3 regions of the Janthinobacterium sp. 78 genome follow, and region 1 is predicted to be linked to each of the others. Evidence: predicted binding sites of a transcription regulator. Region 1 holds the regulator's gene; each other region holds the start of a gene.
The links. The regulator FNR, encoded in region 1, switches genes on or off when oxygen is low (the NO sensors DNR and NnrR bind a similar motif). The targets are predictions, from matches to a motif close to TTGATNNNNATCAA.
Positions count from the first base shown of each region.

Region 2: a site for FNR is predicted at 7,365-7,378, ahead of paaA (1,2-phenylacetyl-CoA epoxidase subunit PaaA). Genes of this name have one in related genera too.
Region 3: a site for FNR is predicted at 6,379-6,392, ahead of C8C92_RS15115 (serine protein kinase). Genes of this name have one in related genera too.

Region 1 covers NZ_QENT01000001.1:332,657-342,353, reverse strand. The annotation lists gene modA (molybdate ABC transporter substrate-binding protein) at 1-83, shown strand, start outside; gene modB (molybdate ABC transporter permease subunit) at 99-776, shown strand; gene C8C92_RS01415 (ATP-binding cassette domain-containing protein) at 788-1,489, shown strand; gene C8C92_RS01410 (TOBE domain-containing protein) at 1,530-2,297, shown strand; gene C8C92_RS01405 (response regulator) at 2,365-5,439, opposite strand; gene fnr (fumarate/nitrate reduction transcriptional regulator Fnr) at 5,679-6,437, shown strand; gene C8C92_RS01395 (FixH family protein) at 6,441-6,965, opposite strand; gene ccoG (cytochrome c oxidase accessory protein CcoG) at 7,112-8,494, opposite strand; gene ccoP (cytochrome-c oxidase, cbb3-type subunit III) at 8,499-9,419, opposite strand; gene C8C92_RS01380 (cbb3-type cytochrome c oxidase subunit 3) at 9,412-9,612, opposite strand; gene ccoO (cytochrome-c oxidase, cbb3-type subunit II) at 9,614-9,697, opposite strand, start outside.
Region 2 covers NZ_QENT01000001.1:5,807,588-5,817,284, reverse strand. The annotation lists gene mog (molybdopterin adenylyltransferase) at 1-355, opposite strand, end outside; gene yjgA (ribosome biogenesis factor YjgA) at 446-1,045, opposite strand; gene pmbA (metalloprotease PmbA) at 1,138-2,490, shown strand; gene C8C92_RS28030 (methyl-accepting chemotaxis protein) at 2,551-4,254, opposite strand; gene C8C92_RS25530 (M14-type cytosolic carboxypeptidase) at 4,621-5,745, opposite strand; gene C8C92_RS25525 (hypothetical protein) at 5,887-6,141, shown strand; gene paaX (phenylacetic acid degradation operon negative regulatory protein PaaX) at 6,266-7,195, opposite strand; gene paaA (1,2-phenylacetyl-CoA epoxidase subunit PaaA) at 7,463-8,452, shown strand; gene paaB (1,2-phenylacetyl-CoA epoxidase subunit PaaB) at 8,481-8,765, shown strand; gene paaC (1,2-phenylacetyl-CoA epoxidase subunit PaaC) at 8,780-9,547, shown strand; gene paaD (1,2-phenylacetyl-CoA epoxidase subunit PaaD) at 9,547-9,697, shown strand, end outside.
Region 3 covers NZ_QENT01000001.1:3,437,170-3,446,866, reverse strand. The annotation lists gene C8C92_RS15135 (nucleotide sugar dehydrogenase) at 1-166, shown strand, start outside; gene C8C92_RS15130 (SDR family oxidoreductase) at 166-1,368, shown strand; gene C8C92_RS15125 (SpoVR family protein) at 1,472-2,998, opposite strand; gene C8C92_RS15120 (DUF444 family protein) at 2,995-4,179, opposite strand; gene C8C92_RS15115 (serine protein kinase) at 4,182-6,146, opposite strand; gene C8C92_RS15110 (S1 family peptidase) at 6,449-7,630, shown strand; gene C8C92_RS15105 (hypothetical protein) at 7,801-8,136, shown strand; gene C8C92_RS15100 (catalase) at 8,207-9,643, opposite strand.

The sequences.
Region 1 (9,697 bases):
CCGAAGCGAAGCGCTTCGTCAGCTACCTGCAGACGGCGCCGGCGCAAGCCATTCTCGCCAAGTACGGTTTTAAAAAGCCATAAAGCAAACGACTGCACATGGATATCGCCTGGACCGCGCTGGCCCTGTCGCTCAAAGTAGCGGCCTGGGCCACGGCGCTCAATTTGTTGCTCGGCATCGGTACGGGCTATCTGCTGGCGCGCACGCGTTTTCCCGGGCGTGAGCTGCTCGACGCCCTGTTGACCCTGCCGATGGTGATGCCGCCCACCGTGCTCGGCTATTACCTGCTGGTGCTGCTGGGCCGGCGCGGCACCCTGGGCATCTGGCTGCAGGATAACTTCGGCATTAACCTCATCTTTACCTGGCAGGGCGCCGTCATCGCTTCCACGGTGGTGGCCTTTCCCCTCGTCTTCAAGCCCGCGCGCGCCGCCTTCGAGGCCGTCGACGGGCAGCTGGAGCAGGCGGCCCGCGTGCTGGGTATCTCGGAAATGGCCATCTTTTTCCGCGTGACTTTGCCGCTGGCCTGGCGCGGCATCCTCGCCGGCGTGCTGCTGGGTTTTGTGCGCGCGCTGGGCGAATTCGGCGCCACGCTGATGGTGGCCGGCAGCATCCCCGGCAAGACGCAGACCCTGTCGGTGGCCGTGTATGAAGCCGTGCAGGCGGGCCAGGACGACGTGGCCAATACGCTGGTCGTGACTATCTCGCTAGTCTGCATCGTGGTGCTGCTGTCGGCTGGCCGCCTGGCGCCCGGGCGCGTCGCGCACAAAGGACACTGAGGATGACGCCCATGCAACTCGACCTCGACATTCGCGCCACCTTGCGCTCCGGCAAACGCCGTTTCGACATGCAGGTGCAATGCACCTCGAACAGCCAGCGCATCGCCGTGTATGGCCCGTCCGGTGCCGGCAAGAGCATGACCCTGAAAGCGATTGCCGGACTGTTCACACCGGACGCCGGCCATATCCGCCTGAATGGCCGCACCCTGTTCGATTCCGCCGCCGGCATCAACCTGCCGCCGCAGCAGCGCAACGTGGCCTACCTGTTCCAGGATTACGCGCTGTTCCCGCACCTGACGGTGCGCCAGAACGTGGGCTTCGGCCTGAGCCGCGGCTGGTTCAACCCGGGCGCGCGCGAAAAATTGCAGAAGGTCGAGCATTGGCTCGACGCCTTCCACTTGCAGGAACTGGCGCAGCAGTTTCCCGACGAGTTGTCCGGTGGCCAGCGCCAAAGGGTGGCGCTGGCGAGGGCACTCGTGGCCGAGCCAGCCGCGCTGCTGCTCGACGAGCCGTTTGCCGCCCTCGATCCGGCCCTGCGTGTCAAAATGCGCCTGGAACTGAGCCAGTGGCAGCAGCGCCTGGACGTGCCCATGATCCTGATCACCCATGATCCGGAAGATGCGCGCATCCTGGGTGAACACGTGCTGTACTTGCGCGACGGACAGATCGATAACAGGGAAGAACACATGGCATTGGGTGAACGCATTGGATAAATCAGCGGCAGCGGAAATCGGCCTGCAAGGCTCGGTATGGATGACGGTGGGCGGAGAAAATCTGGGCGGCGCCGGCAGGGTGGAATTACTGGGCGCCATCGCCGAATGCGGCTCCATCACGCAGGCGGCCAAGCTCGTCAAGATGAGCTACAAGGCGGCCTGGGACGCCATCGACGCGATGAACAACCTGGCTGGCGAGCCGCTGGTTGAGCGCTTGACGGGCGGCAAGGGCGGCGGCGGCACGCGGCTGACGCAAAGGGGGCGCCAGCTGGTCGACAATTTCCGCATCATCGAGCGCGAGCATGCGCGTTACCTGCGCCAACTGGGCAGCCAGGCCGAAGGCATCGCCGACGATCTTTTACTCATACGGAGAATGGCCATGAAAACCACGGCACGCAATCAATTCCTGGGCAAAGTTACCGAACTGAAACAGGGTGCCGTCAACGATGAAGTCACGCTGGAATTGCCGGGCGGACAGCACATCGTTGCCATCGTCACGCAGGGCAGCAGTGCAAGCCTGGGCCTGGTGCCGGGCGCGGAAGCGTTTGCGCTGATCAAGGCGTCGTCGATCATCCTCGTGGCGGACAGCGCAGGGGCGCGCTTTTCCGCGCGCAACCAGTTGGCCGGCACCGTGACGCGCGTGCAGACGGGCGCCGTCAACACGGAAGTGGTGCTGGACTTGCCGCGCGGCGGCACGATAGCCGCCATCATCACCAACCAGAGCAGCACCGACCTGGGCATCGCCATCGGCAGCAGCGTGACGGCGATGTTCAAGGCGTCCAGCGTGATTCTCGGTGTGCCCGCCTAAACCCAAAGCAAGGACTAAGTTCCGGGGTCAGACCCGGCGGGTCTGACCCCAGCTTTACGTTGCGGGTTTAATCCTTCAACCTGGACAACCAATTCGCCGCCGCCGCCAGCGCCTGTTCCAGCTCCTGCGCCGTCTGCGCCAGCAGCGCTGGCACCTCGTCCAGGCGGCCCGCGTCGATGGCTTCCTCGGTGGCAAACGCGGCGCGAATCAGACGTTTCGTGCCCAGGGTGCCGACGGAGCCGCGCACGCCGTGCAGGATGCGCGCCACGTCGCTGTGGCGGCCCGTTTGCAACGCTGCTTCGGCGTCGCGCACGGGCGTCATGCCCTTGTTCAGGGCGTCTTCCACCATGCGCCGCAGCACGCCGCGGCCTTTCGCATCGCGGCCCATCACGCGCATCAGCGGCGCCATGGAAAATACTTCCTCATCGGCAACCGTTACCGGCTCGGCCGTCTGCACGGGCGGGCGCTTCGGCAGGTGGCGCAGGATGACTGCCATCATCTCTTCCACCACCACGGGCTTGGCGATGAAATCGCTGATGCCGGCCGTCATGCAGCGCTCGCGTTCGGACGCCAGCACACCGGCCGTCATGGCGATCACGGGCAAGTTCAAGCGCAGTTCCGTGCGGATGATATGGGTCGCGCTGAAGCCGTCCATGACGGGCATTTGCATGTCCATCAGCACGATATCGTAGCGCAGCGCTTCCGTGCGCAGCCGTTCCACCGCTTGCAAGCCGTCACCCACCACGTCCAGGGTGGCGCCCATGTGCTCGAGGATGCCGCGCGCCACGGCCTGGTTCAAATGATTGTCTTCCACCAGCAGGAAATGCACGCCGGCCAGTTCCGTGCCCAGCGGCTGGTGCAGGATGCGCGGTTCGCCGCCGTCGTTCTTGGCGATCAGCGCCTGGTGCAGGGCATCGAACAGGCTCGAACCCGTGATCGGCTTCATCAGCACGACATCGGCCTCGGCCGCGCTGGAGATTTCTTCCAGGTGGTTGCGCGCGAAGGCGTTGACCATCACCACGATGGGCTGGCGCTGGCCGCTGGCCGCCTGGCGGATGGCCTTGGCCGTGGCCAGGCCGTCCATGACGGGCATGTGCCAGTCGGCCAGCACCACGTCGTACGGTTGCTGCTGCGCCAGGCGTTCGCGGTACAGTTCGATGGCGGCAAAGCCGGAGTCCACTTCGTCGGCCAGCCAGCCCCAGGCCTCGATCAGCTTGACGATCAGTTCGCGCGTGGTGCGGTTATCGTCGGCCACCAGCAGGCGCAGCTGGCCCAGTGCCGGCGTGCGCCGCGTTTCGGCCGGCTGCGCCAGCATCTCGAACGGCACGCTGAACCAGAAGCGGCTGCCCTTGCCTTCGCTGCTGGCCACGGCGATATCACCGCCCATCATGTGGATCAGCTGCTTGCTGATGGCCAGGCCCAGGCCCGTGCCGCCGAAGCGCCGCGTGATGCTCTGGTCGCCCTGTGAAAACGCGGCAAACAGCTGCTGTTGCTGCAGTTCCGTCATGCCGATGCCCGTGTCGCGCACTTCGAAGCGCAGCCAGGCGCGGCCGTTCTCTCTCTCGGCCAGGCTGACGGCCACCACCACTTCGCCGCTCTCGGTAAACTTGATGGCGTTGCCGGCCAGGTTGACGAGGATTTGCTGCAGGCGCTGGGCGTCGCCCATCAGGCGCCGCGGCACGTCGGGCTCGACGGCGATGGCCAGTTCCAGCTCCTTTTCGCCCGCATTCATGGTCATCGTCGTGGCCAGCGTGTTCATGACTTCGTCGAGGTCGAATTCGACGGGCGACAATTCCATGCGGCGCGCCTCGATCTTCGAATAGTCGAGCACGTCGTTGAGGATGCCCAGCAGCGATTGGCCCGCCACGCGCACCATGGTCAGATACTTGCGCTGTTCCGTATCGAGCCTGGTATTGCCCAATAAGTACACCATGCCCAGCACGGCATTCAGGGGCGTGCGGATTTCATGGCTCATGTTGGCCACGAAATCGCTCTTCGCGCGGTTGGCCGCCTCGGCCCGGTCGCGCTCCTGTTCCAGCTCCGCCGCGCGCGCTTCGAGTTCCTGCTGCAGGCGGTCGCGTTCGCTCATCAGGCCGTTGAACGCTTCCGTCAGTTCGCCGATTTCGTCGCGCTGCCGCACCGGCACGGGCGTGAAACGGCTGCCGCTGGTGCGCATGGCTTGCAGCGTGTCGCGCAGGCGCACCAGCGGCGACAGCAGGCGCACGGTGACCCAGCCCAGAATAAACGCGGCCAGCAGCGAAGCGAGGACGCTCCACAGCACCAGCCGGTACAGCACGCCATCGAACGGTTCGAAGGCATCGTCGAGAGGCAGCGAGGCGGCCAGCAGCCAGTTCACCGATTTCAGGCGTTTGAAGCTGTTGACGGCCGTGATGCCGCGGCTGTTGGTGCTGACCATGCTGCCTTCGCCATCTTGCTTCAGCAACTGCGTGGTGGTCAGGTTGGCGTTCGGCAGGCGCGGCTGCAGCAAGCGGCTGGTGTCGGGGTGCAGCACGTAGCGCGGCACGGCGCCGCGCGTGAGGATGAAGTAATAGCCGCTCTTGCCGATCTTTTCCGAACGCAAGCGTCCCAGCAGGTTGTCCTTGTACAGGCGCAGCACGCCGATCACCACGCCAGCCACCTGGCCATCGGCGGTGAGCACGGGCGCCACCATCTGCACGATGGGCATGCCGCTCGACTTGCCCAGCATCGGCTCGGTGATCATGGGCTGGCGCGTGCGCAGCACGGTCTGGAAATATTCGCGCTCGGCGACGTTGATGCCGGCGCGCCCCGCTACTTCCGGCATGTCGGCTACGACGGCGCCTTGCGCATCGAGCACCAGCACGTCGTCGAACAGTACCAGCATCGAGCGGCGCGAATAGTATTCGCGCAATTGGGCGGGCTGGGCGATCAATGCCGGCGGCTGTTGCCGGGCCGTCAAAGTGACGATCTGCAGCAGCATGCCCAGCTTGTCGTCGAGTTCGGCAGCGGTGCGGGTGATCAGGGCAGACTGCTGGCTCAGCAGTACTCGGGTGAAGTCGGCGCGCATGCGCTGCACCTGTATCATGGTGACCAGCGCGATCATGGCGATCGAGGTCAGGCTGGTGGCCAGCGCGACTTTTGCTTTGATGCCGAGAGGCTTCATGATTTCCTTTTCAGTACCGGGCGGTACAGGCGGCAGCTAATGCTGTCGGGAATTTTCCTATCAATACATCAACTTGGCAAGCGGCGCTGCGCAAATTGCCTTCCCCACATGGGCTTTTAACGATGTTGCCATATAATCAAAGTCAGAACGTCGTTTATTCAGCGGAAATGCGGTGAAATTGGCACACGGCAACCCTGTATGCAGTAAACTCGTTATTGCATTTTCTAAAAGGTACCGACATGACTGAAGCGCTACTCACTCCCACCATGCCCACAGTGACCGTGGAAGCGTTGCGTGCGCGATGCTCGACCTGCAGCATGCATCAATTGTGCCTGCCGATGGGCCTCGATGTGGGCGACATGGACAGGCTGGACCAGATCATCGGCCGCCGCCGCAAGATCGTGCGCGGTGCCTCGCTGTTCCGCATCGGCGACTCGTTCCAGAATCTGTACGCGATCCGCCTGGGGCACTTCAAGACGTACCAGATCAATCCGGGCGGTGAAGAGCAGGTGACGGGTTTCCAGATGGCTGGCGAACTGCTGGGTATGGACGCCATCAGCGCCGACCGCCATCACTGTAATGCGGTGGCGCTGGAAGACAGCGAAGTGTGTGAAATTCCTTTTTCCAGCCTGGAACAATTACTGGGCAATATGCCGACCCTGCTGCGTCATTTCCATCGCATGATGAGCCAGGAAATCACGCGCGAGCAAAGCGTCATGCTGTTGCTGGGCAATATGCAGGCGACCCAGCGTTTTGCCGCCTTTATCGTCAACCTGGCCTCGCGCTATGAAGCGCGCGGCTATTCGGCCAGCAAATTTCAGCTGCGCATGTCGCGCGAGGAAATCGGCAATTACCTGGGGCTGACCATCGAGAGCGTCAGCCGTTTATTGTCGAAATTCAAGAAGGAAGGCTGGCTGCGCGTCTCCAACCGCGAGATCGAGATCTTGCAGCCCGCCAAGTTGAAAGCCATTACGGCCGGCACGGACGTCTGCAAATAAGGCTTACAGTTCCTCATCTGCATGCAGCGCGATGCTGCGCTGCAGCGGCCAGGTCCAGATGCCGGACAGGCGCCACTCGCGTTTGTCGTTTTCCACCAGTACTTGCCAGCGGCTGCGTTCGAGCATCGGCAGCGCGACGGAAAAATTGCCGGCCGCATCGGGCTGCACCAGCAGCTTGATATCCTTTTCCGGCAGGGTCGCATGCGCCAGATGCAGCTGCAGCGGACCCTGGTAAGCCTTGCCGAAGCTGTGCACGGAACCACTCAGGCGCGCTGACGCCACATCATAGGACAGGCTGGTATCCATCGCCAGGTCGCTGGCGATCGTATCGCGCCGCAAGTCCTGGTTGATCGCCTTGCCCTGCTTGTAATAGTCGCCCACCACCAGCGCATCGGGCTGCGTAAACGCGATATAGCCCATGAAGCTGCCGACGACCACCGACAGGCCGGGGCCGATCATCAGCAGCCAAGGCCAGCGATGCTTGTACCAGGGATCGGCGGGTGCTTGCAGTTTCAGACTGTCGGACATTTTGTTCTCCTTGGGGTCGGACCCTGTGGGTCTGACCCCAGCTTTTGCTTCTGGGTTGAAAATACAGTAAACCTACCGCATGTTGGATGCTACCCCTACGGCGACATACCGGGGTCGGACCCGGAGGGTCCGACCCCGAATCAACATCACCGCGGTACGATGAATACCGCGCTTTCACGCACATGCAGCGATGGGTCGTCCAGCGAATGCAATTCGATCGCAATCTTGTTCGAACCCTTCTCACCCACGCCGTGCGGCACGCGCAGGCGGATCGGCCAACCCAGCGTTTCCGTCGGCTGCAAGGTCACCTCTTCGCGCGTCAGCAAGGTCAGGCCCGGCAAGCCGGAAGCGCTGATTTTAAAATGCTGGGTTTGCTCCGAGGTGTTCATGATCTGCAAGCGGTAGACGTTTTCGATCATGCCATCTTCCACTTCGCGTCCCATCGAACCGCGGTCGCGGATCACGTCCATTTTCAGGGGCGTGCGCAGCGCCAGCGAGGTACACACGGCAATGATGATCAGGGCCAGGATGGAAGTGTAGATCAGCACGCGCGGGCGCATGGCGCGCTGGCGGATCTGCTTCGAACTGAAGTTGTTTTCCATCGCATGGTCGGTACTGTAGCGTACCAGTCCCCGCGGCCGGTCGACCTTGTCCATCACCGTATTGCAGGCATCGACGCAGGCGGCGCAGCCGATGCATTCATACTGCAGGCCGTTGCGGATATCGATGCCGGTCGGACACACCTGCACGCACAGGGTGCAGTCGATGCAGTCGCCCAGCTTGTCGTTGTTGCCGGCCTTCTTGCTGATGGCGCCACGCGGTTCGCCGCGCTTGGCATCGTAGGTGATGATCAGCGTGTCCTGGTCGAACATGGCGCTCTGGAAGCGCGCGTAGGGGCACATGTATTTGCACACCTGCTCGCGCAGCCAGCCCGCGTTGCCGTAGGTTGCCAGGCTGTAGAACAAGACCCAGAACCATTCCCAGGGACCGAAGTTCAGGGTGGTCACCGACTGCGCCAGTTCCTTGATCGGCGTGAAGTAGCCGACAAAGGTAAAGCCCGTCCACAGGGCGATGGCGCCCCATGCCAGGTGCTTGGCCGTCTTCTTGAAGGCCTTGCGCACGGACGGTCCCTGCTTGTCGAGGGCCATGCGCGCGCTGCGCGTGCCCTCGATGCGGCGTTCGACCCACAGGAAGATTTCCGTGTATACCGTTTGCGGGCAAGAGAACCCGCACCACACCCGCCCGGCGATGGCCGTGACGAGAAACAACAAATACGCACAGATGATCAGCAGGGCCGCCAGATAGATGAAATCCTGGGGCCACAGCACGACGCCGAAAATGTAGAACTTGCGCGTGGTCAAATCGAACAGCAGGGCTTGCCTGCCATTCCAGGTCAACCACGGCAAGCCGTAGAACGCCAGCTGGGTAAGCCATACGCATACCCATCGCCAGGTAGCGTAGCGTCCTTTGGCCTCGCGAGGGTAGATCTGCTCGCGGGCCGCATACATCTTGATGACTTGAGGTTCCATTACATCATTTCACGGGCGTCTGTGGATTCGACAGGCTCCAGACATAGGCCGACAGCACGTGGACCTTGGACTCGCCGAGGAAATCGCTGAAGGCCGGCATGGTGTTGCTGCGTCCCTTGCGTACGGTTTCCATGATGGTATCAGCACTGCCGCCGTACAGCCAGATCTTGTCCGTCAGGTTAGGCGAACCGAGCATCTGATTGCCCTTCGCATCGGCACCGTGACAGGCCATGCAGGCGCCGAACTTGGCTTTGCCCAGCACGGATTTGACGGGGTCCGAGGTGGAACCGGACAGGCTCAGCACATAATGGGCCACGTTCTCGACATCCTTTTCGGAGCCCAGGGCGGCGCCCATCGGTGGCATCTGCCCATTGCGGCCATGCAGGATGGTGGTCTTGATGATGTCGGGTTCACCGCCATACAGCCAGTCCTTGTCGGTCAGGTTGGGGAAGCCCTTGTTGCCGCGTGCATCCGAACCGTGGCATTGCGCGCAGTAGGTCAGGAACAAACGCTGGCCGATGGCATGCGCTTGCGGATCGGCGGCCACCGTCTTCAAGTCCTGGCTCAGGTACTTGTTGAACAGGGGACCGTAGTCGGCTTCCGCCTTCTTCAGCTCTTCCTCGTACTGGCCCGTCGATTTCCAGCCCAGGCTGCCGGCATAGTTGCCCAGGCCCGGGTACAGGAACAGATACGCCAGGGCGAAGACGATGGTGATGTAGAACAACCACATCCACCAGCGCGGCATCGGCGTGTTGAGTTCCTTCAAGTCCTCGTCCCAGACGTGGCCCGTGGTGCCGTCGGCAGGCGCACCTTCGACCACTTTGATTTTCGACTGCGAGTACAGCAGCACGCCGCAGCCGATGATGCCCAGCAAGGACAGCACGATGATGTAGATATTCCAGAAGCCATTGGTAAAATCAGCCATGGTTGCGCTCCCCTTGTGCCGGTGCGGCATCGGCCGCGTAGTCGAGCGCTTCGTCGTCGAACGGCAGGCGCGCCGCCGCGTCGAAGTCGCTATTGCTGCGGCTGAACGTCCACCACAGGATGCCTACGAACGTCGTAAAGGAAACCACCGTCATGACGCTGCTGGCGCTGTCAAACAGGTTTTCGATTGCCATGCTAATTCCTTGTTTTGATTAATGTACCGAGGCCTTGCAGATAGGCGACCAGGGCGTCTTCTTCCGTCTTGTCCTGCAGCTGGGC
Region 2 (9,697 bases), 5.5 Mb from region 1:
TCGCCGTCGGCACGAATTGCAGGCTGATCTGGCGCATCTGTTCGCCGAAACCGGGCATTTCCTTGGTCCCGACGGACAAGGTCGCGTCCGGCGTCACATCGCGCCGCGCCGGGCCCGTGCCGCCCGTCGTCAGGATCAAATGGCAGTGGCTCAGGTCGACCATGTCGATCAGGGTGTTTTCAATCTGCGAGCGCTCATCCGGGATCAGGCGTTTTTCCAGGCGAAACGGCGTGCGGATGGCGGCGGACAGCCAGCTTTCCAGCGCGGGGATGCCCAGGTCTTCATACACGCCGCCGCTGGCGCGGTCCGAGATCGACACGAGGCCGATAATCAATTCGTCTTCGAGAGTGGTCATGCGGTACCTGTCTATGTCGTAAAAAAACCGGGCTGATCCCGGTTTTTAGCTACTTTCGGGGTCAGACCCGCCGGGTCTGACCCCAGTTTCTTACTCGTCGTCTTCGCCTTCAACGTCATCTTCGTCGGCATCTTTCTTGCCGCCGTTTTTCTTCTTGGCGATCTCTTTCAAGATCTGGAAGATTTCACGGTAGGCTTTTGGCGGCTTGTTCTCGGCCTGCTCCTTGCGGGCATTGCGGATCAGGGTGCGCAGGTGCTGCACGTCCAGTTCCGGGTTTTCCGACAGCAAGACGGTCAGTGCCTTGTCGTCCGTCAAGAGTTTGTCGCGGCGGCGTTCCATCGCGTGCATATTGGCCGTGTCGGCTTTCGACAAGCCTTTCCAGCTATCGATGGTGCGTTGGATGGCGGCAACTTCTTCTTCATCCAGGGTGCGCATTTTCTTGCCCACGTACTGCAGCTGGCGGCGGCGGCCTTCGTGATCCCTGATTTGCTGGCATTCGAGAATGGCGTCGCGCACGTCTTCCGGCATCGGGACGCGCTTGACGCGGTCGCGTGCTTCATTGACGAGTTCTTCGCCCAGCTTTTGCAGGACGGTCATCTGGCGCTTGAGTTCCGACTTCGACGGACGTTCATATTCCTGTTCGAATTCGGTGGATTGGAAGCCGCAAGCTCCCCGGTTTGGATTTGGCATGATAAGGCGGGATTGGCCGCGTAGGCCGCACCTGTAAACTGTAAACGACTGCTATGATACCCTTTTTAGCGGCTTTCCGAAGAAAACAGCGCATGAACGACTCCGTATTTACCCATAGTCAAGAGCAATTGCAGCAACTGGCCCGTGATGTGTTGTCTTTTGCGCGGGAAGCGGGCGGCACCGACGCAGCCGTCGAAGTCAGCGAAGGCGGCGGCTTGTCCGTTTCTGTACGAAAAGGCAAGATCGAGACGATCGAGCAAAACAAGGACAAGGGCATGGGCGTGACCGTGTTTGTCGGCAAGAAACGCGGCAATGCCAGCACCTCCGACTTTTCGCCATCGGCCCTGCGCGCCACCGTGGACGCCGCCTACAACATCGCCCGTTTCACGGCCGAAGACGATTGCGCGGGCCTGGCCGACGCGGACATGCTGGAAATGTCCCCCCGCGACTTGCAACTGTTCTATCCCTGGCTGATTTCCGCCGAGGAAGCCGTCGTGCTGGCCCAGCGGGCTGAAGCGGCCGCGTTTGCCGTCGACCCGCGCATCACGAACAGCGAAGGCGCCGGCGTGCACGTGCAGCAATCGCATTTTGTGTCCGCCAATTCGCGCGGCTTCATCGGCGGCTACCCATTCTCTCGTCATACCCTGTCCGTGGCGCCCATCGCCGGCAAGGGCGCGAAGATGCAGCGCGACGACTGGTATTCGTCCGTGCGCGACGCCGCCAAAATGTCGAGCCCGGAAGCCATCGGCCGCTACGCCGCGGAACGCGCCCTGTCGCGCCTGAACGCGCGCAAGCTGGGCACGCGCACCTGTCCCGTACTGTTCGAGGCGCCGCTGGCGGCCGGTTTGCTGGGTACCTATGTGCAAGCGACCTCGGGAGGCGCTCTGTACCGCAAGTCCACTTTCCTGAACGATTCCCTGGGCACGCAAGTGCTGCCGTCGCACGTGCAGATCTTTGAAGATCCGCACGTGATCGGCGGGGTCGGTTCCGCGCCGTTCGACGAAGAAGGCGTAAAAACCGTTAGCCGTGACGTCGTCAAGGATGGCGTGGTGCAAGGCTATTTCCTGTCGACTTACACGGCCCGCAAGCTGGGCATGCAGACGACGGGCAACGCGGGCGGCTCGCACAATCTGTACCTGACGTCCAGCCAGACGGCCGCCACCGATGATTTCGTTGCCATGCTGAAAAAGCTGGGCACGGGCTTGCTGGTGACGGAACTGATGGGACAAGGAACCAATTACGTGACGGGCGACTATTCGCGCGGCGCCTCCGGTTTTTGGGTGGAAAATGGTGTGATTCAGTATCCGGTGGAAGAAATCACCATCGCCGGCAACATGAAGGACATGCTGCGCAACATCGTCGCCGTGGGCGCCGATGTGCTGCGCCGTGGCACCAAAGAGACTGGTTCCATCCTCATCGAGAGCATGGTGGTGGCGGGCGGCTGAGGCGCAGGCCTAAGGCGTGCGCCGCTGCAAGCTGCTTGATGCCTTGTGGCAGGTGGTGCCTCAGTACTCTTCCCACTCGGTCTCGGCGACTGCGGCCTGTGCGACCACCTTGTCTGCTTTCCTGGCGGGTGCGGCAGCGGCCTTGGCCGTGACGCGTGGCGCGGCGGCAGGCTTGGCCGGCGCGCGGATGGCTGGAACCGGAACCGGTGGCAGCGCTTGCATGCCGTCGAGCTTGAACACGCTGACGGCTTCGGCCAGGATGGCGGCCTGATCCTGCAACGCTTCGGACGCGGCTGCCGCCTCTTCCACGAGGGCGGCATTTTGCTGTGTCACGGCATCCATTTCCGTGATGGCCTGGTTGATCTGTTCAATCCCCGTTTCCTGCTCGTTGCTGGCAGACGTGATCTCGGCCATGATGTCCGTAACGCGCCGCACGCTGCTGACGATCTCTTGCATGGTGCTGCCGGCCTGGTTCACCAGGTTGCTGCCGAGATTGACCTGCTGCACGGAGTCGTCGATGAGGATCTTGATTTCCTTGGCGGCGGCAGCGGAGCGGTGAGCCAGGTTGCGCACTTCCGTGGCCACCACGGCAAAGCCGCGGCCCTGTTCGCCCGCCCGGGCCGCTTCCACGGCCGCATTCAGGGCCAGGATATTGGTCTGGAAGGCAATCCCATCGATGACGCCGATGATATCGACGATTTTCTTCGACGAGGCATTGATCGTATCCATGGTTGTGATCACTTCCGCCACCACCTGGCCGCCCTTGCTGGCCACGCTGGAGGCCGATTGCGCCATCTGGTTGGCCTGGCGTGCGTTTTCGCCATTCTGCTTGACGGTCGACGTCAGTTCTTCCATCGACGATGCCGTTTCTTCCAGCGAGCTGGCTTGTTGCTCCGTGCGCGAGGACAAGTCCATATTGCCGGAGGCGATTTCACGCGAGCCATGGGCGATGGCATCCGTGCCATGACGCACGCGGGCCACGATGCCTTGCAGATTGTCGTTCATTTCTTTCAGGGCACGCAGCAGCAAGCCCGTTTCATCGGTGCCGCGCGCGTCGATGCTGCCCGACAGGTCGCCGGATGCCACGCGTTGCGCCACTTTGACAGCTTCGCCTATGGGGCGGCTGATGGAGCGGCTGATCAGGATGGCCAGCACGATGGCAATGAGCGTCGCGGCGAGCGACAGCGACAGGGTCAGGATGATGGCCAGACGCCCGTCGGCGAGGGCTTGCTTGCCTTCGTCTGCCATCAGCGATTCCTGGAAGCCGGCCATGGCCGCCAGCGCCGTCAAGATTTTTTCTTGTGGATAGCGCAGCTGCGTCAGCAGGAAGATGCCGGCCGTTTCAGTTTTCCCCTCTTGCAACAGTTTGATATTCGCATCGCGCGTCTTGCCATACGTTTCGCGGCTGCTCATCACGGCCTGGAGCAGTTCCTGGCCCTTGGGCGTGTTGATCATGGTTTTCAGGCGCGCCAGCAGTTCCGTGTTCTTTTTTACCGATGCCTGAATCTTGGTCACGGCACTGCTGACTTCGTCAGGATCGTTGGCGCCGATGATGGCATTGCCCAGCAGGCGGGCCTGGATATTGATCTCGGACTGGATGGTGTTCGACAGCATGACCTTGACATAGCGGTCATTGACAATTTTTTCCGTCGAGGCATTGATGTTGCGGATGCGGCTCACGGAAACAAATGCCACCATGGCAAGCAGGACAATGATCAGGCCGAAACTGAAGGCCAGGCGGGTACTGATTTTAAGCTTGGACATAGGGTATTCATCCTCGACGTAAAGCGGAAAGCGTGCGCTTGGCATGGTCCTGCGGACAAGCGGTGCCTGTGCATGACGATGCTGATGCGGTCAGTTTGCGTTACATAAAGCTAATTCGGCGGGGATAGGGCCGTGGATGCGTATTTCGGTGGCGGGAAGTCGTGGCGACCTGCCCGGCCGTATATTCTTGCGGGGCCGCGCAGCGTGGCACGGCCTGATTCTGTTGAATAGTGTAGGACGATAATTTCTGACAGGCAAGATGTTTGCGAAAAAAACCATTTGTCCAGCAACGCTTGCCGTGCGGTCAAAAAAAATGCCCCGGCGTGCGGGGCATGGGGCTTACGCGGGCCGGTCCGGCCCTGATGCTCAGGCGCGCAAGGTGGACAGGATAGGCTGCAGGACGGCCGCGCCCAGGGCAGCGCTGCGGGCGCCGCTCCAGCCCGTTTGTGGGTCGGGATCGTTGGCATTGTCCTTGAACGGCAGTTCCAGGGTCAGTGCCAGGCAGCCGAAGGCGTGCGTGATGTGAGGCGAACCCATGGTCAGTACTTCCGGCGTGAACGGGCCGTCTTCATAGCCGTGCTCATCCTGGAAGTCGGGGCTGGCCACCTTGAAGTCGGCGATGAAGCGGTCTTGCTCGGCCTTTTGTGCTGGCGTGAAATTTTCCAGCGCATCGCTGCCGGCCACGAACACGTAAGGCAGACCTTCGTCGCCATGTACGTCGAGGAACAGATCGCAGCCGATTTCATGCATTTTCTGTTTCACCAGGAATACTTCCGGGCTGCGTTCCATGGTCGGCGTCATCCATTCACGGTTCAGGTTGGCGCCGGCCGCGTTGGTGCGCAGGTTGCCATGCACGGAACCGTCCGGGTTCATGTTCGGCACCACGTAGAAGACGGCGTCTTGCAGGCATTGGCGGGCAAACGGATTGGCCTGGTCCAGCAAGGCTTCGAGCATGCCCTCGACAAACCATTCCGCCATCGTTTCACCGGGATGCTGGCGCGCGATGACCCAGACTTTTTTCTCGGCATCGGCGTCGCCGACCACCAGCAGATTCATGTCGCGTCCTTCCACGGTGCTGCCCAGGTCGATCAGGCGCACCAGCGGCGACGCTTGCGCGCTGTCGATCAGGGCCAGATGGCGATCCCATGGGTACGGCTCGAAGTAGGCGTAGTACACGCTTTCTTCCTCGGGTGTGTGTGCGATGGTCATCACCGTGCCGTCGAAGCTGGTTGGCACGCGGAACCAGGTTTCGCGGTCATAGCTGGCGACGGCCTGGTAGTCTTTCCAGCCGTCCGGGTAGGCCGACTTGCCTGCATTCATGAAGCGGATCGAGCACGCCTCGCCTTGCGCGCCTTGCAGGCGGAAATAAAACCACTGCGTGATGTCGGCGTGGGAATCCTTGCGGATGTTCAGCTCGATGGATTGGGCATCGTCGGCGCGCAGCACCTCGATCGCGCCGGCGTCGAATTGCTGGCTGATTTTAATGGTCATGAGTGTTCCTGATAAAAACATATGGGTTTTGCATCGTGTGCAATGGCGCGATGATACCCGTTTTAGCCGCGCCTTTGTGCTGGCGCAAACGACGCGGGACATGCTTTGCTAACGTGGAAGCTCCGACACGGGGAGAGCATCATGGACGACAACGGCAAGCACATACGCGACCTGGAAAAGAAAGTCAGCGCCCTCAGCGACGCCCTGGCGCACCTGGGCAAGGGCACCACCTTGCAGGAATTGCTGCGCATCCTGCGTTTTCCCGGCTATACGACGCCGGCCGAATTTACCTTCAATACCGCCATCCTCGACACCATGCTGGTGCAGGCCAATGCGCTGGAAAAGCTGGGGCAGGATTTGCTGGCTGGGGCGAAGCAGGTGGTGGCGAAGCAATAGGTTGAGTTGGTTTTAATATTTTCACCCCAAACGCAGAGGCTGGGGTCGGACCCTCAGGGGGAATAGGGGCCAATGGATCGTATTCCAATTCCGAAGGAACCGCCCCGGTATTAAGCCGTTGGGTTCAAGTAGTCAGGCCGCCAAAACGTTCAAAAAACCAGGGCTCCACGTCCGGCGCATGCTCATCCTCGCGCCGCAGGGTGGTCAGGATATGTTCCTCGGCCGCCGCATGGGTGATGCGGTACAGGTCGCGCGCCAGTGCATACGCTTGCGTGCCGGGCCACGGTTCGGGCAGCAGTTCTACGGGCAACTGTGGGTCGTGCAACTGCACGCGGCGGTAGGCGTGCGTCAGCAGCGAGCGGATGACGAAGGCTTGCTCGGCATCGAACACGGGCGCTTCTTGCAGCAAGGTCAGCAGCGGCTGGAAGCTGGCGATGAATTTTTCGTAGCCGGCCATCACTTCCGACAAGTCCCAGCATTCGCCCACCATGTCGCGCAGCGGGCGTGTGCTGACATCCGGCAACTCCGTAGTGTGGCAGACATACAGCTTGCCCTGTACCTCGTTGCGCACGAGGATGTCTTCCAGCGCCTCCGAGTTGCTGGCAGGATGGCCAAAGATGCCAGGAGAGATCAAGCCATAGCCAGCCCACAATAATTCCTTGCGCAGCGCCCCCCGCTCGGCGGCGCCGATGCTGCCGGCCGGCCCGATCACCAGGGTCCAGCTGCCATCCCAGTGCACGACCAGTGGCGCATAGATGCGGCGATACGCGCGCTCGAAGCGGGCCAGCGCCTCCGGGCGTATCGTATAGGCGCTGCGGCGGCCGTCGCGTTGCGAGCTGAGCCAGCCCTCCTGCGCCAGGCGGAACACGCTGGTGCGCAGCAAGCGGTCATTCACGCCAAACGGTGCCAGCAGTTCGATCAGGCTGCCCAGCCAGATGGCGCCGCCGCGCGGCACGATGGCGTCGCCGAAAATCGTCATCACCAGGGACTTTGAGCGGGGTGGGTCGCTTTCCAGGAAATCGGCTATCCATGCCGTGCAGCGGGTGTTCTTCATGTGGTTCCGGTCTGGCCGTGTTGCGGTCGATTCAATAAAAGCAGCAGTTTACTTGGCTGCGCGGGTAGCGCGTCAATAATTTGCAGGAAGCGCGGGTGGCACTTCGCAGTGTTTTCTCATCAGCAATATCATACGCACAAAAAAGCCGCACAAGATACGAATTTTTAAAATGACTCACATCAAGTGTATGCAAATAGTTTTTTGTATCGTATTATCTGTTCATCGCACCGCGTTGCTGCGCAAAATCAAAGACATGGGAGACAGATCATGTACGCACAAATGGTTGAAACCGGCCTCAAGAACGTCCGCTCCATCGACGACATGGGGCAAGAAGAGCGCGCTTTTCAGGCGCGCATCGACGAAGGCATCAAGATCGAGGCCAAGGACTGGATGCCGGACGCTTACCGCAAGACCCTGATCCGCCAGATTTCGCAGCATGCGCATTCGGAAATCGTCGGTCAATTGCCCGAAGGTAACTGGGTCACGCGCGCACCGACCTTGAAACGCAAATCCATCCTGCTGGCGAAGATCCAGGACGAAGCCGGTCACGGCCTGTACCTGTACAGCGCCGCGGAAACCCTGGGCGTGTCGCGCGACGATCTGCTCGCTGCCTTGCACTCGGGCAAAGCCAAGTATTCCAGCATCTTTAACTATCCCACCCTGTCGTGGGCCGACATGGGCGCCATCGGCTGGCTGGTCGACGGCTCGGCCATCATCAACCAGATCCCGCTGTGCCGCTGCTCGTATGGCCCGTATGCACGCGCCATGATCCGCGTCTGCAAGGAAGAATCATTCCATGCACGCCAGGGTTACGACATCATGATGTCGCTGTGCAAGGGCACGCCAGAACAGAAAGCCATGGCGCAGGATGCGCTGAACCGCTGGTGGTGGCCGTCCTTGATGATGTTCGGTCCGTCCGATGCCGCCTCCGTCAACAGCGCCCAGTCGGCGCAATGGCGCATCAAGCTGTTCTCGAATGATGAATTGCGCCAGCGCATGGTCGACCAGACCGTGCCGCAAATCGAATACCTGGGCCTGACGGTGCCCGATCCCGACCTGAAGTTCAATGCGGAAACGGGCCACTATGAATTCGGCGAGATCGACTGGTCCGAGTTCAACAATGTCTTGAAGGGCAATGGTCCGTGCAACCGCGAGCGCCTGCAAACGCGGGTGAAAGCGTATGCAGACGGCGAGTGGTTCCGCGATGCCTTGCTCGCGTATGCAGACAAGCAAGCCGCTAACAAAGCAGCAGCGTAATTACATAAGACAGATAGGGGAGAGCAACATGAGCAAAGAATGGCCATTGTGGGAAGTTTTCATCCGCAGCCAGCACGGCCTGGCGCACAAGCATGTGGGCAGCCTGCACGCCTCCGACGCCACCATGGCGGTCAACCATGCGCGCGACGTCTACACGCGCCGCAATGAAGGCGTGAGCATCTGGGTGGTGCGCGCGGCCGATATCGTCGCCAGCAGCCCGGGCGACAAGGGCGCCCTGTTCGAACCGTCGAACAGCAAGGTGTACCGCCATCCCACCTTCTTCCCGATGCCGGAAGAAGTCAAGAACCTGTGATGGGAGCGCCTGCAATGGATGACAAGCTGACTCAACAAAAGTTCGATTACCTTTTGCGCCTGGGCGACAACGCCCTGATCCTCAGCCAGCAGTTGTCGCAGCTGTGCGGCAAGGGGCCCGCGCTGGAAGAAGACATGGCGCTGACCAACGTGGCGCTCGACCTCCTGGGCCAGACGCGTTTGTGGTTCAGCTATGCGGCCGAACTGGAAAACGCGGGCCGCGACGAGGACGACATCGCCTTTTTGCGCGACGCCCACGACTTCAAGAATTGCTTGCTGCTGGAGCAGCCGAACGGCAATTACGCCGACACCATGATGCGCCAGTTCTTCTTCGACACCTGGCACTACTTCCAGCTGCTGGAACTGGCGAAATGCAGTGATCCACGCATCGTCGAAGTGGCGCAGAAATCGATCAAGGAAGTGACGTATCACCTGCGCCGCAGCGGCGACCTGATCGTGCGTCTCGGCGACGGCACGGCGGACAGCCATGCGAAGACGCAGGCGGCCGCCGACAAGCTGTGGATGTACACGGGCGAAATGTTCAAGTACGACGCCGTCGACCAGGCCATGGTTGCCGCCGGCATCGCGCCGCCATCGGACGTGTTGCGCCAGGCCTTCCTCGAACACGTGGCCGAGATCTTTGCCGAAGCCACCTTGAGCATGCCGGCGCCCGACGCCTGGATGCAAAAGGGCGGCAAGCAGGGCACGCACACGGAACACCTGGGTTTTATTCTGGCCGAGATGCAGTTCCTGCAGCGCGCCTATCCCGGGGCGGAGTGGTAGTGAACACGCCCATCGCAGCGCTGGACGCCGCCCAGGTCTGGGCCTGGCTGGGCGACGTGCCGGACCCGGAAATTCCCGTCATTTCGGTGGTGGACCTGGGCATCGTGCGCGCCGTCGATGTGGTCAGCAGCGACGAGTGCATCGTGACGA
Region 3 (9,697 bases), 3.1 Mb from region 1:
GCGGGCCGAGGCCATCATCAGCGCCGTCTCGCACCAGGCCTTGCTGGCCCGTCCGCTGGCCGACTTCCAGGCCAAGGTGCTGGAAAACGGCTGTTTCATCGACATCAAGTCGCATTTCGACCCCCGTCCGCTGGCGGACGGCGGCCTGCACGTGTGGCGGCTGTGATGGCGGCCGACGCTTTCGATGCCGCAGCAGACACGGCGCAGGAGTCAGCCGGTGGCGTGGCGGGCCCGGCTGCCGGCGTTTACGCGCAAGCGTGTGCGCAACTGGCCAGCGAACCGCGCCGCTGGCTGGTGACGGGCGTGGCCGGTTTCATCGGCTCGCACCTGCTGGAAACCTTGCTGCAACTGGGCCAGGAAGTGCGCGGCCTGGACAATTTTTTGACGGGCCACCGGCATAACCTGGAGCAGGTGCGCGCCAGCGTGGGCGAAGCGGCATGGCGGCGTTTCAGCTTCATCGAAGGCGATATCCGCGATCCGCAGGCGTGCGCGCGCGCGTGCGGCGCGCCAGCGCCGGCCGCCGGCAGTGGCGACGGTACGGCAGATGGTGGCGGCGGCAGCTTGAGCGAGCACGGCCGTGCCGATCCAGGCGGCCCCGTCGCCGTCGATTTTGTGCTGCATCAGGCGGCGCTCGGTTCCGTCTCGCGTTCGCTGGAAGACCCGCTGCTGTGCCATGCCGTCAATGTCAGCGGTTTCCTGAACATGCTGGCCGCCGCGCGCGAGGCGGGCGTGCAGCGCTTCGTGTATGCCGCGTCGAGCGCCACCTATGGCGACCATCCGGCCTTGCCGAAAGTGGAAGAGCACATCGGCGCGCCCCTGTCGCCGTATGCCTTGAGTAAATATGTCAATGAATTGTACGCGCAGGTGTACGCGCGCTGCTACGCAACACAGACAGTGGGGCTGCGCTATTTCAATGTCTTCGGCCCCAGGCAAGACCCGCTGGGCGCCTACGCGGCCGTGATTCCCTGCTGGATCGCCGCCATGCTGGACGGCCAGGCCGTGCACATCCATGGCGACGGCGCCACCAGCCGCGATTTCTGCTTTGTGCACAATGCCGTGCAAGCCAATATCCTGGCCGCCACCGGCACCGACCCGGCAGCCGTCAACCAGGTCTACAACGTGGCCGTCAACGCCCGCACCAGTCTGACCCAATTGCACGCCAGCATGCAGCAGATGTTGCTGGCCGCCCTGCCGCAGCACGTGCCGCAGGCACCCGAATATGGCGAATTTCGCGCCGGCGACGTGCGCCATTCGCAGGCGGACATCGCCAAGGCGACCCGCTTGCTCGGCTATGTGCCCACGCACGATCTGGCGCAAGGCTTGCGGCACACCATCGCCTGGTATGTGGCGCAGGCGGGCCTGGCGTGAGGTACGAGCTGGCCGCACCTGACGTATGCGCGCTGGCGGCCCGCATTGTGGCCCGCTTACTATATGTCCAATACAATGCCACACCCGCGCGATTGCCAGCCCCCTAGTGTTGCACGGGCGTAGCTGCCGGTGTTGCCGGCTTGGGCGGTTCGGGCACACCGTCGCTCTTGCTGTGCAGGGTACGGGGTGTGCCGCGAAAATCGGCCGTATGCAGGGTGACGGGGCGGCGCCAGATGCGGGCGATATACGCCAGCACCTGTTCCGCCCGCTCCAGGTCGAGGCCGCGCCCATCGCGCTGGTGATCGTGGCGCAGCACCAGGCTGCCGTCGTCGTTAAGCAGGGTGACGGCGATGCACGGCACGCCATAATTGTATTTGGGCGCCAGGATGGCTTCGCGGATGGCCCGCAAGTCGCGGCTGGCCAGGCGCGTTTCGCCGTCGCGGCGGCTTTCATGCACGAACAGGCCCAGACGGTCAGCCAGTTCCCCGTCCAGATAGTTGCGGATGAAACTGCAGTCATCGTCGTCGCGGCAAATCTGGCGCGCCCGCGCCAGTCCTTCGCGCTCGATGATGTGTTCCCACATGCAAAAGCCCAGGTGATAGGGATTGACGGCCAGCGCCTGCTGGTGCTCGCCCGCGTAAGGGCGCACCACGTCCGAATGCGACTTGATGGCAGACAGATACAATGCGGGCGGCAGGAAGTCGGCTTCGCGCAGCAGCCGCGCATGCCAGTACGAGGCCCAGCCTTCGTTCATGATCTGGCAGGCGTACACGGGATAGAAGTAAAACGACTCTTCGCGCACGGCCAAAAAAATGTCGCGTTCCCAGTCGGCCAGCTCCGGCCCATGCTGTGCGATGAACCATAATAAATCGTACTCGGCTTGCGGCGGCAGGAGCGGGCGCTGCGTCACACGTGCCCTGGCCGCCTCGCGCGCCGCCAGCGTGGCGGCCTCACCTGGCAAGCGCCGGTAGCGCCGGTCAAACGGGCCGTCTGCGGCGGCTTGGTCTGGCGTGCCCGCGACGCCAGCTGGCCCCGATGCCGCGGCATAGGGCGGGCGGTGCAGCTCGGCATGGATGTCCACATGCTGCTCCAGCGCCAGTGCCGCGTCGAGCACGGCTTCCACCTGCTCTTGCCCGTGCCGTTGCAACGCTATTTCCAGGCGCTGCGCCCGCGCCGCGCTTTGTTGCAGGATGTGCTGGCCCGCCATGGCGCCGAAGCGCAGGAACAGGGCATTGCGGCTGGCAAAATCGGCGTGACCGAGCACATGCGCCGTGACGAGGGTGTTTTCGGCCACGGAATTGTGCTCCGCCATGTAGGCATGGCAAGGGTCGCCGGGAAACATGACCTCGAAAATATGCGAATTGCCCATCTTCTGATGCACGAGCTGGTGGATGTAGCGCACGCCGAACGACCAGTGACGCATGCGCACGGGCAAGCCATAGATGGCGATCTCGTTCATGAAATTGTCCGGCACCAGCTCGAACTCGACGGGCGCAAACGCCAGGCCCAGCTCGCGCGCCAGTGCTTCGATGCGCGCCGCGTAACCGTCCAGGCCCATGGTGTCGATGCTGTCGGCCTTGTCGGCCTGGTCTGCCGCACCGCCGTGGTCCAGGGCGTCAGGCCGCGTCATGACGCTGCCTCCGTGTCGGCCGCTTCGTGCTGGAAAAAGGTACGGATGGCCGCCCACACATCGTCAGGCTTGCTGAGGATGCTGCTGTGCAAGGGCAAGCCCCGCCGTTCCTGCTCGGCGCACAGGCTGTGCATTTCCGTTTCCAGGCTGCGCGGCACGCCGGGCAAGGTTTCCACATAGCCCATATAGTTGAGCAAGGCGGCCAGTTCGCCCAGGCCCAGGCTGGCGGCCGCCCTGTCTTCGCTGAAATTTTCGCCATCGGAGGCATAGAACAGATAGGCGTTATAGCGTCCCGGCGCGTAGTGTTCCTGCAGCAGTTCGCGGCTCAGGCGAAAGGCGGTGGACGCCATGGTGCCACCCATGCCATTGACCTGGAAGAATTCGGCTTCGGAAAATTCCCAGGCGCGCGTCGTATGGGCGATGAAGCGCGTTTCCACGCGCGCATACCTGCGCCGCAAGCCCTGCAAGGCAAAGAAAAAGAAGGACTTGGCCAACTTGCGCTCGGCTTGCGCCATGCTGGCCGACACGTCCAGCACGAAAAACACGACGGCATTCGTGCTGCGGCGGGGCTGTGCCAGCACCTGGCGGTAACGCAAGTCATCATTGGTGAAGGGCACGGGCTGCGCTTGCAGGGCGCGCCGCTTGATCGCTTCCTTGACGGTGCGGCGCCGGTCCAGGCGCGAGCGGGCGCCATGCCGGTCCAGGCCGCTGCGTACCAGCCGCACGTCGTCGATCGCGCCCAGGTGGCGCGGCTTCAGGTGCGGCAGTTCGAAGGCGTCCCATAGCCAGTCGAGGATGTCGTCGATGGGAAACTCCAGCAGCAGGCGCACCGCCCCCTCGCCATCGCCGCCTGGCGCACCGGCCTCGCCTGTGGCGGCAGGGCGCGCCGCGCGCAGGAGATCGCCGGGCTGGCCGTCACCCTGGCCCGCCCCCACGCTGTTGCGCGCGGGCGCCAGGCGAAAATGCGCATGTTCGAGCAGGCGCATGGGCACTTGCACGGTGCGCTGCTGCGGTCCGCCGATCAGGTCAGGCGTGGCGATCAGCTCGGGCAAGTGCGCCTGCACGGCATCGCGTACTTTCTGGTTATGGCGCAGCCAGTCGCGCGCGCCGCGCGAGAACAAGCCGTACCAGGGCTGGGCCAGGGCCGGCGCGGTGGACACTGGCGAAGTCGTGGCGGCCATGGCTATTCCTGCCCCAGCAAGGTGGTCACGTAGTTGAGCGCTTCGCGCGCGCTATGGGCGTCATAACCGTATTCGTCCACCAGGCGCTGCTCGACGGCGGAGATCCTGGCCCGCACGTCATCGTCGGGGCGCTTGGCCGAACCGACCAGGCGCAGCACGTCGCGCCGCTGCTCGAACAGATACTGCTGGATGGCATCGTGCAATTGCGCGTGGCTGCCCAGGCCAAAGGGCTCACCCCGCTTGAAGGCGCCCATGGCCTTGCGCACCACTTCTTGTCGGAACGACTGCTTGCCCGCGTCGCTGATATGGATTTTTTCTTCCACGGCGCGCAGGAAGCGCTCGTCGGGGCGGCGCTCTTCGCTGGTCATGGGGTCGCGGATCTGGCGGTTGTCGAGCATGGCTTCGACTTCATCGAGATACTTGCTCAGCAAGTCCTGCGCTTCTTGCTCGAACGACACGAACAGGGCCTTGTGCACGTCGGCCTTGACCCAGCGGTTATAGAAATCCTTGCGCGTGAGCACCAGATAATCGACCCACTGGCGCTTGCGCCGCGGTTCGATGCGCGCATCGCTTTCGATGCCATCCTTCAGGGCCAGCAGTACATCCATGGTGGAGAGGCTGTTGCGCTGGGCGGAAATGATGGCGTGCGACAGGGCATTGATGACAAAACGGGGCGACACGCCCGACAAGCCCTCGTCGGGCGACTTGTCGCGCGCGCGCAGGCGCCGGATGTCGGCATGCTGCAAGTCGTCGACGTCTTCGTCCGCATACACGCGCAGCTTCTTGACCAGTTCGGCTTCCTTGTCCTCGCCTTCGGGCAGGCGGCTGAGGATGGCGAACACGGCCGCCGCATGCAGCACGTGCGGATCGAGATGCACGTCGCGAAAAGCGGGCGCGGCCGCTAGGATCAGCTTGCGGTAAATGCGCGCTTCTTCGCGGTAATTGAGTGTATACGGCACTTGCACGATGACCATGCGGTCGAGCAGCGCCTCGTTTTCGCTTTCTTGCAGAAATTTGCGAAATTCGGCCAGATTCGTGTGCGCGAGAATGGTTTCGTCGAGGTAAATCAGGGGAAATCGTGACACCTTGACATTCTTTTCCTGCGTCAGGGTGAGTAGTAAATAGAGGAATTCGCGCTTGACCTTGAGGATTTCGATCATTTCCAGCATGCCGCGGCTGGCCGCATACACGGCGCCGGACCACGACCAGGCGCGCGGATCGCCTTCGTCGCCGTACTGCGCCACTTTCGACAGGTCGACGGAACCGACCAGGTCGGCCAGGTCGGCCGTGGTGGGGTCGTGCGGCGCATACGTGCCGATGCCGCAGCGGCCCGCCTCGGACAGGTGGATGCGTTCGACGGGCATGCGCAGGAAGTCGCCCGCGTACTGTTCTTCCAGCCGTGCGCGGCAATGGGGACACAGTTCGCCATGCAGCTCGGCGTCATAGCTGGCGCGAAAGTCAGCGCGCATGCTGTGCGGCACCAGGTGCAGCGGCGATTCATGCACGGGACAGCCGGCGATGCCGTACAAGGCGCCTTCGCTGCTGTGGCTGTATTCTTCCAGCCCCCGTTTGAGCAGGATCACCAGGCTCGACTTGCCGCCCGATGGCGGACCCAGCAGCAGCAGCATGCGCCGGCCCACTTCGGAGCCGGCGGCCGCCGCCTTGAAGTAGGCGGCCACGCGGTCGATCGCCTCGTCGATGCCGAACAGCTCGTCGTCGAACAGGCGGCAGCGGAAGCGCCCGCTGTCATCGGTCTGGCCGTTCCCGCGCATCATGTCCCACAGGTACTGGTGCGCGCTGCGCGTCAGCAGGGCCGCGCGACCGGGCAGGATTTGCTCGATGAAGTCGGCAAAACTGCCGCGCCAGGGGCTGATGCGGTGTTTTTCCGCCCAGGCCGCCATGCCGTGCAGAAAACCGGCATGCTGGCCTGCTTGCTCGCCCGCAGGCGCGTCGTCGTGGCGTGTCATACCAGGGCTCGTCATTGTTTCCCCATCCATACCGTTGCCGGTGTTGCTGTTGTTTCTTACCTTGCTGTTGTTGCTAACCTTGCTGTCGTGGAGCAGGCCCGGTTCCAGCCTGTCGGCCAAGTATACGGCGGCGCCTCTGGCCGCACGCCTGATCTCGCTCAACCTTGACGAGGGAACTATTTTTGCCCTCCTTTTGCCCCTTTGGCGCAGGGCTGTCACGCGCCTGCGCACTTCAATCCAGATCAATACCGGCCGGCGCGGCCCGTCCACACTGGATATCCAGAGCACCCCACGAGGAGAACATGATGATCGGCAATGATAACGGTTTCAGCGCCCCACCCGGCAGCAGCGGCCAGGGGCAAAGTGCGGACGATGAAGAGGCCATCGGCCAATTTTCCACCCCCGGCGCAGACGACAATACGATCGAGAGCGCATCCGTCTCAGACGTGCCCGACGCCTTGAGCGGCGTCAGCATGGAATTGCTGGAAATCAAGCGCAGTATCGAAGACGGCATGCGCCAGTCCATTTCCCAGGCGGGCGGCGTGCGTGCCGCCGACGCCTTCAGCGACGGCGGCAATATCCAGGGCGTGTCCATCGGCCTGGGCGAGGGCGCCAGCGACAGTTCGTCCGGCGAGCCGGGCTTGCCGGCACTGACCCTGTACGTGGCCGAACCCACGTCCGTCGACCGCGCCAAGGCCGCCATCGTTGGGGCCATGGGTGTGCGCGCCGTGGCCAGCGACAGGGTGCCCGTGAACATTGTCGTCACGGGCGTGATCGACGCGCAGCCGCACCGTTTCCGCTTGCGTCCGGCGCCGGGCGGCGTCTCGGTCGGGCATTTCCGCATCACGGCCGGTACCATCGGCTGCCTGGCCGTGGGGCGCAGCGCGCCGCGCAACAGCCGTTTGATGATTCTGAGCAATAATCACGTGCTGGCCAATTCCAACGGCGGCGCGTTCAACGACTGCATCGTGCAGCCGGGCCCTATCGATGGCGGGCGCTGCCCGCAAGACCAGGTGGCCGTGCTCGAGCGCTTCGTGCCCATCAATTTCAGTGGCGGCGTCAATTTTGTCGATTGCGCCACCGGCTGGGCCTGGCCAGACCGCGTGCGTCGCGAACTGGTCTACCTGAGCGGTGGCGTGCCGGCCTATTTCCGCATCAGCAACGCGCTGGCAGCGCCCGCGTTGGGCATGCTGGTCGGCAAATCCGGACGCACGACGCAATTGACGCAGGGCCGCATCACGGGTCTGGGCGCTACCATCAACGTCAATTACGGCGGCGGCAGGATCGCGCTGTTCCAGGACCAGATCGCCATTACGGGTGTCAGCGGGGCATTCAGCGCGGGCGGCGACTCCGGTTCGTCCATCTGGACCTGGAACCAGCAGCGCAATCCCGTCGGTCTGCTGTTTGCCGGCGGCGGCAATATCACGTTTGCCAACCAGATGCGCAGGGTGGTGGTGGCGCTCGACATCAATTTGTACACTTGAGCAGGGTCACAGAAAACGGCGCGGCGGCGTGATGCTTCCTTGCACTGCGCCACCTTTTGCACGATGATGATAGGGTCAGGCGTGGCTGCCATGCTTGGCCTGGCGGGCAAGAGGCGCTGCCGTGCCTCCTTGTTCCACGCGTGCCATGGGCAGCATCAGGAGGATGTGTCATGTCAAACAGTAAATTTGTAACCGCGCCTTACGCCGTCTTCGAGGATGCGGCCATGCCGTATGTGCCGGACGAGGCGGGTAGCCACGCGGTGGCGGGCTTCGCGCATGCCGCACCGCCGCCCGGCCGATTGGAAGCGGCAAAGCGGCGCAATGAGCGGGCCCTGATGGCGATAGATGGCGTCGAAGGCGTCAGCCTGGGGCAGACTGCCATCGGCGGCGAAGCCCTTGTCGTGTATTTGCGCGATGCCTCCGTCAAGCGGCGCGTGCCGTCGCAGGTCGACGGTTACCCGGTGGAAACGAGCATCACGGGCCAGATCGATATCCAGCGCTGGTAGGGCCTAGTGACGTATATGGCAGGCAAGAAAAGCCCGCGTGCGGGCCTTCCTTGCCCTGCGTGCGTTGACCCTATTTGCTCAGGCGGGCTATCGCTTCGGCCACGCCCGCGCCATACGCGGGGTCGCACAGGGTGCAGTTGCCGATGTGGCGTTGCTTGACTTGCTCCGAAGCACCCGAGATGGCGCGCGCCGTGTTGTCGAACAAGGCTTGCTGCTGTGCCGCAGTCATCAGGCGGAACAGGGCCCGTGGCTGCGAATAGTAATCCTCGTCGACACGGTGGTTCCAGTGATCGGCCGCGCCTTCGATACTCAGCGGCGGTTCGCGGAAGTCGGGCTGCTCGGCCCATTCCTGCTCGCTGTTCGGTTCATAGCCCAGGGTGCCGCCCTGGTTGCCGTCGACGCGCATCTGGCCGTCGCGGTGATAGCTGTGGAACGGGCATTTCGGCGCGTTGACGGGGATATGGCTGTGGTTGACACCGAGGCGGTAGCGCTGCGCGTCGCCATATGAAAACAAGCGCCCCTGCAGCATCTTGTCCGGCGAAAAACTGATGCCCGGCACCACGTTGGCCGGGTTGAAGGCCGCCTGCTCCACTTCGGCAAAGTGGTTGTCGGCATTGCGGTTCAGTTCCAGCACGCCCACCTCGATCAGCGGATAGTCGCCGTGCGGCCACACTTTCGACAGGTCGAACGGGTTCAGGTGATACGTGCCTGCCTCTTTTTCCGGCATGATCTGCACGTACAGCGTCCAGCGGGGGAAATCCTTGTTTTCGATGCTCTCGTACAGGTCGCGGTGCGAACTTTCGCGGTCCTTGCCCACCAGCGCCTCGGCTTCGGCGTCCGTCAGGTTTTCAATCCCTTGCTGGGTTTTAAAGGTGAACTTGACCCAGAAACGCTCGTTTTGCGCATTCAGGAAGCTGAAGGTATGGCTGCCGAAGCCGTGCATGTGGCGGAAGCTGCGCGGCAAGCCCCGGTCGCTCATCACCACCGTCACCTGGTGCAGCGCTTCCGGCAGCGAGGTCCAGAAGTCCCAGTTGCTGTTGGCGCTGCGCAGGCCCGTGCGCGGGTCGCGCTTGATGGCGTGGTTCAAATCGGGGAATTTCAGCGGGTCGCGCATGAAGAACACGGGCGTGTTGTTGCCGACCAGGTCCCAGTTGCCTTCTTCCGTGTAGAACTTCAGGGCAAAGCCGCGGATATCGCGCTCCGCGTCCGCCGCGCCCCGTTCGCCAGCCACCGTGGAAAAGCGCGCGAACATGGGCGTTTGCTTGCCCACGGCGCCAAAGATTTTCGCCCGCGTGTAGCGCGTGATGTCGTGCGTGACGGTAAACGTGCCATGCGCGCCGGAACCCTTGGCATGCATGCGGCGCTCGGGGATGACTTCGCGGTCGAAGTGGGCCAGCTTTTCCAGGAACCACACATCTTGCAGCAGGGCAGGGCCGCGTGGGCCGGCCGTCTGGATGTTCTGGTTGTCGACGACAGGCGCGCCAAAGGCGGTGGTCAGCTTTTTCATTGGACTCTTTCTTTATAGGGAGGTCGACGGACGAGCCAAGGCCTGCCCAAACAC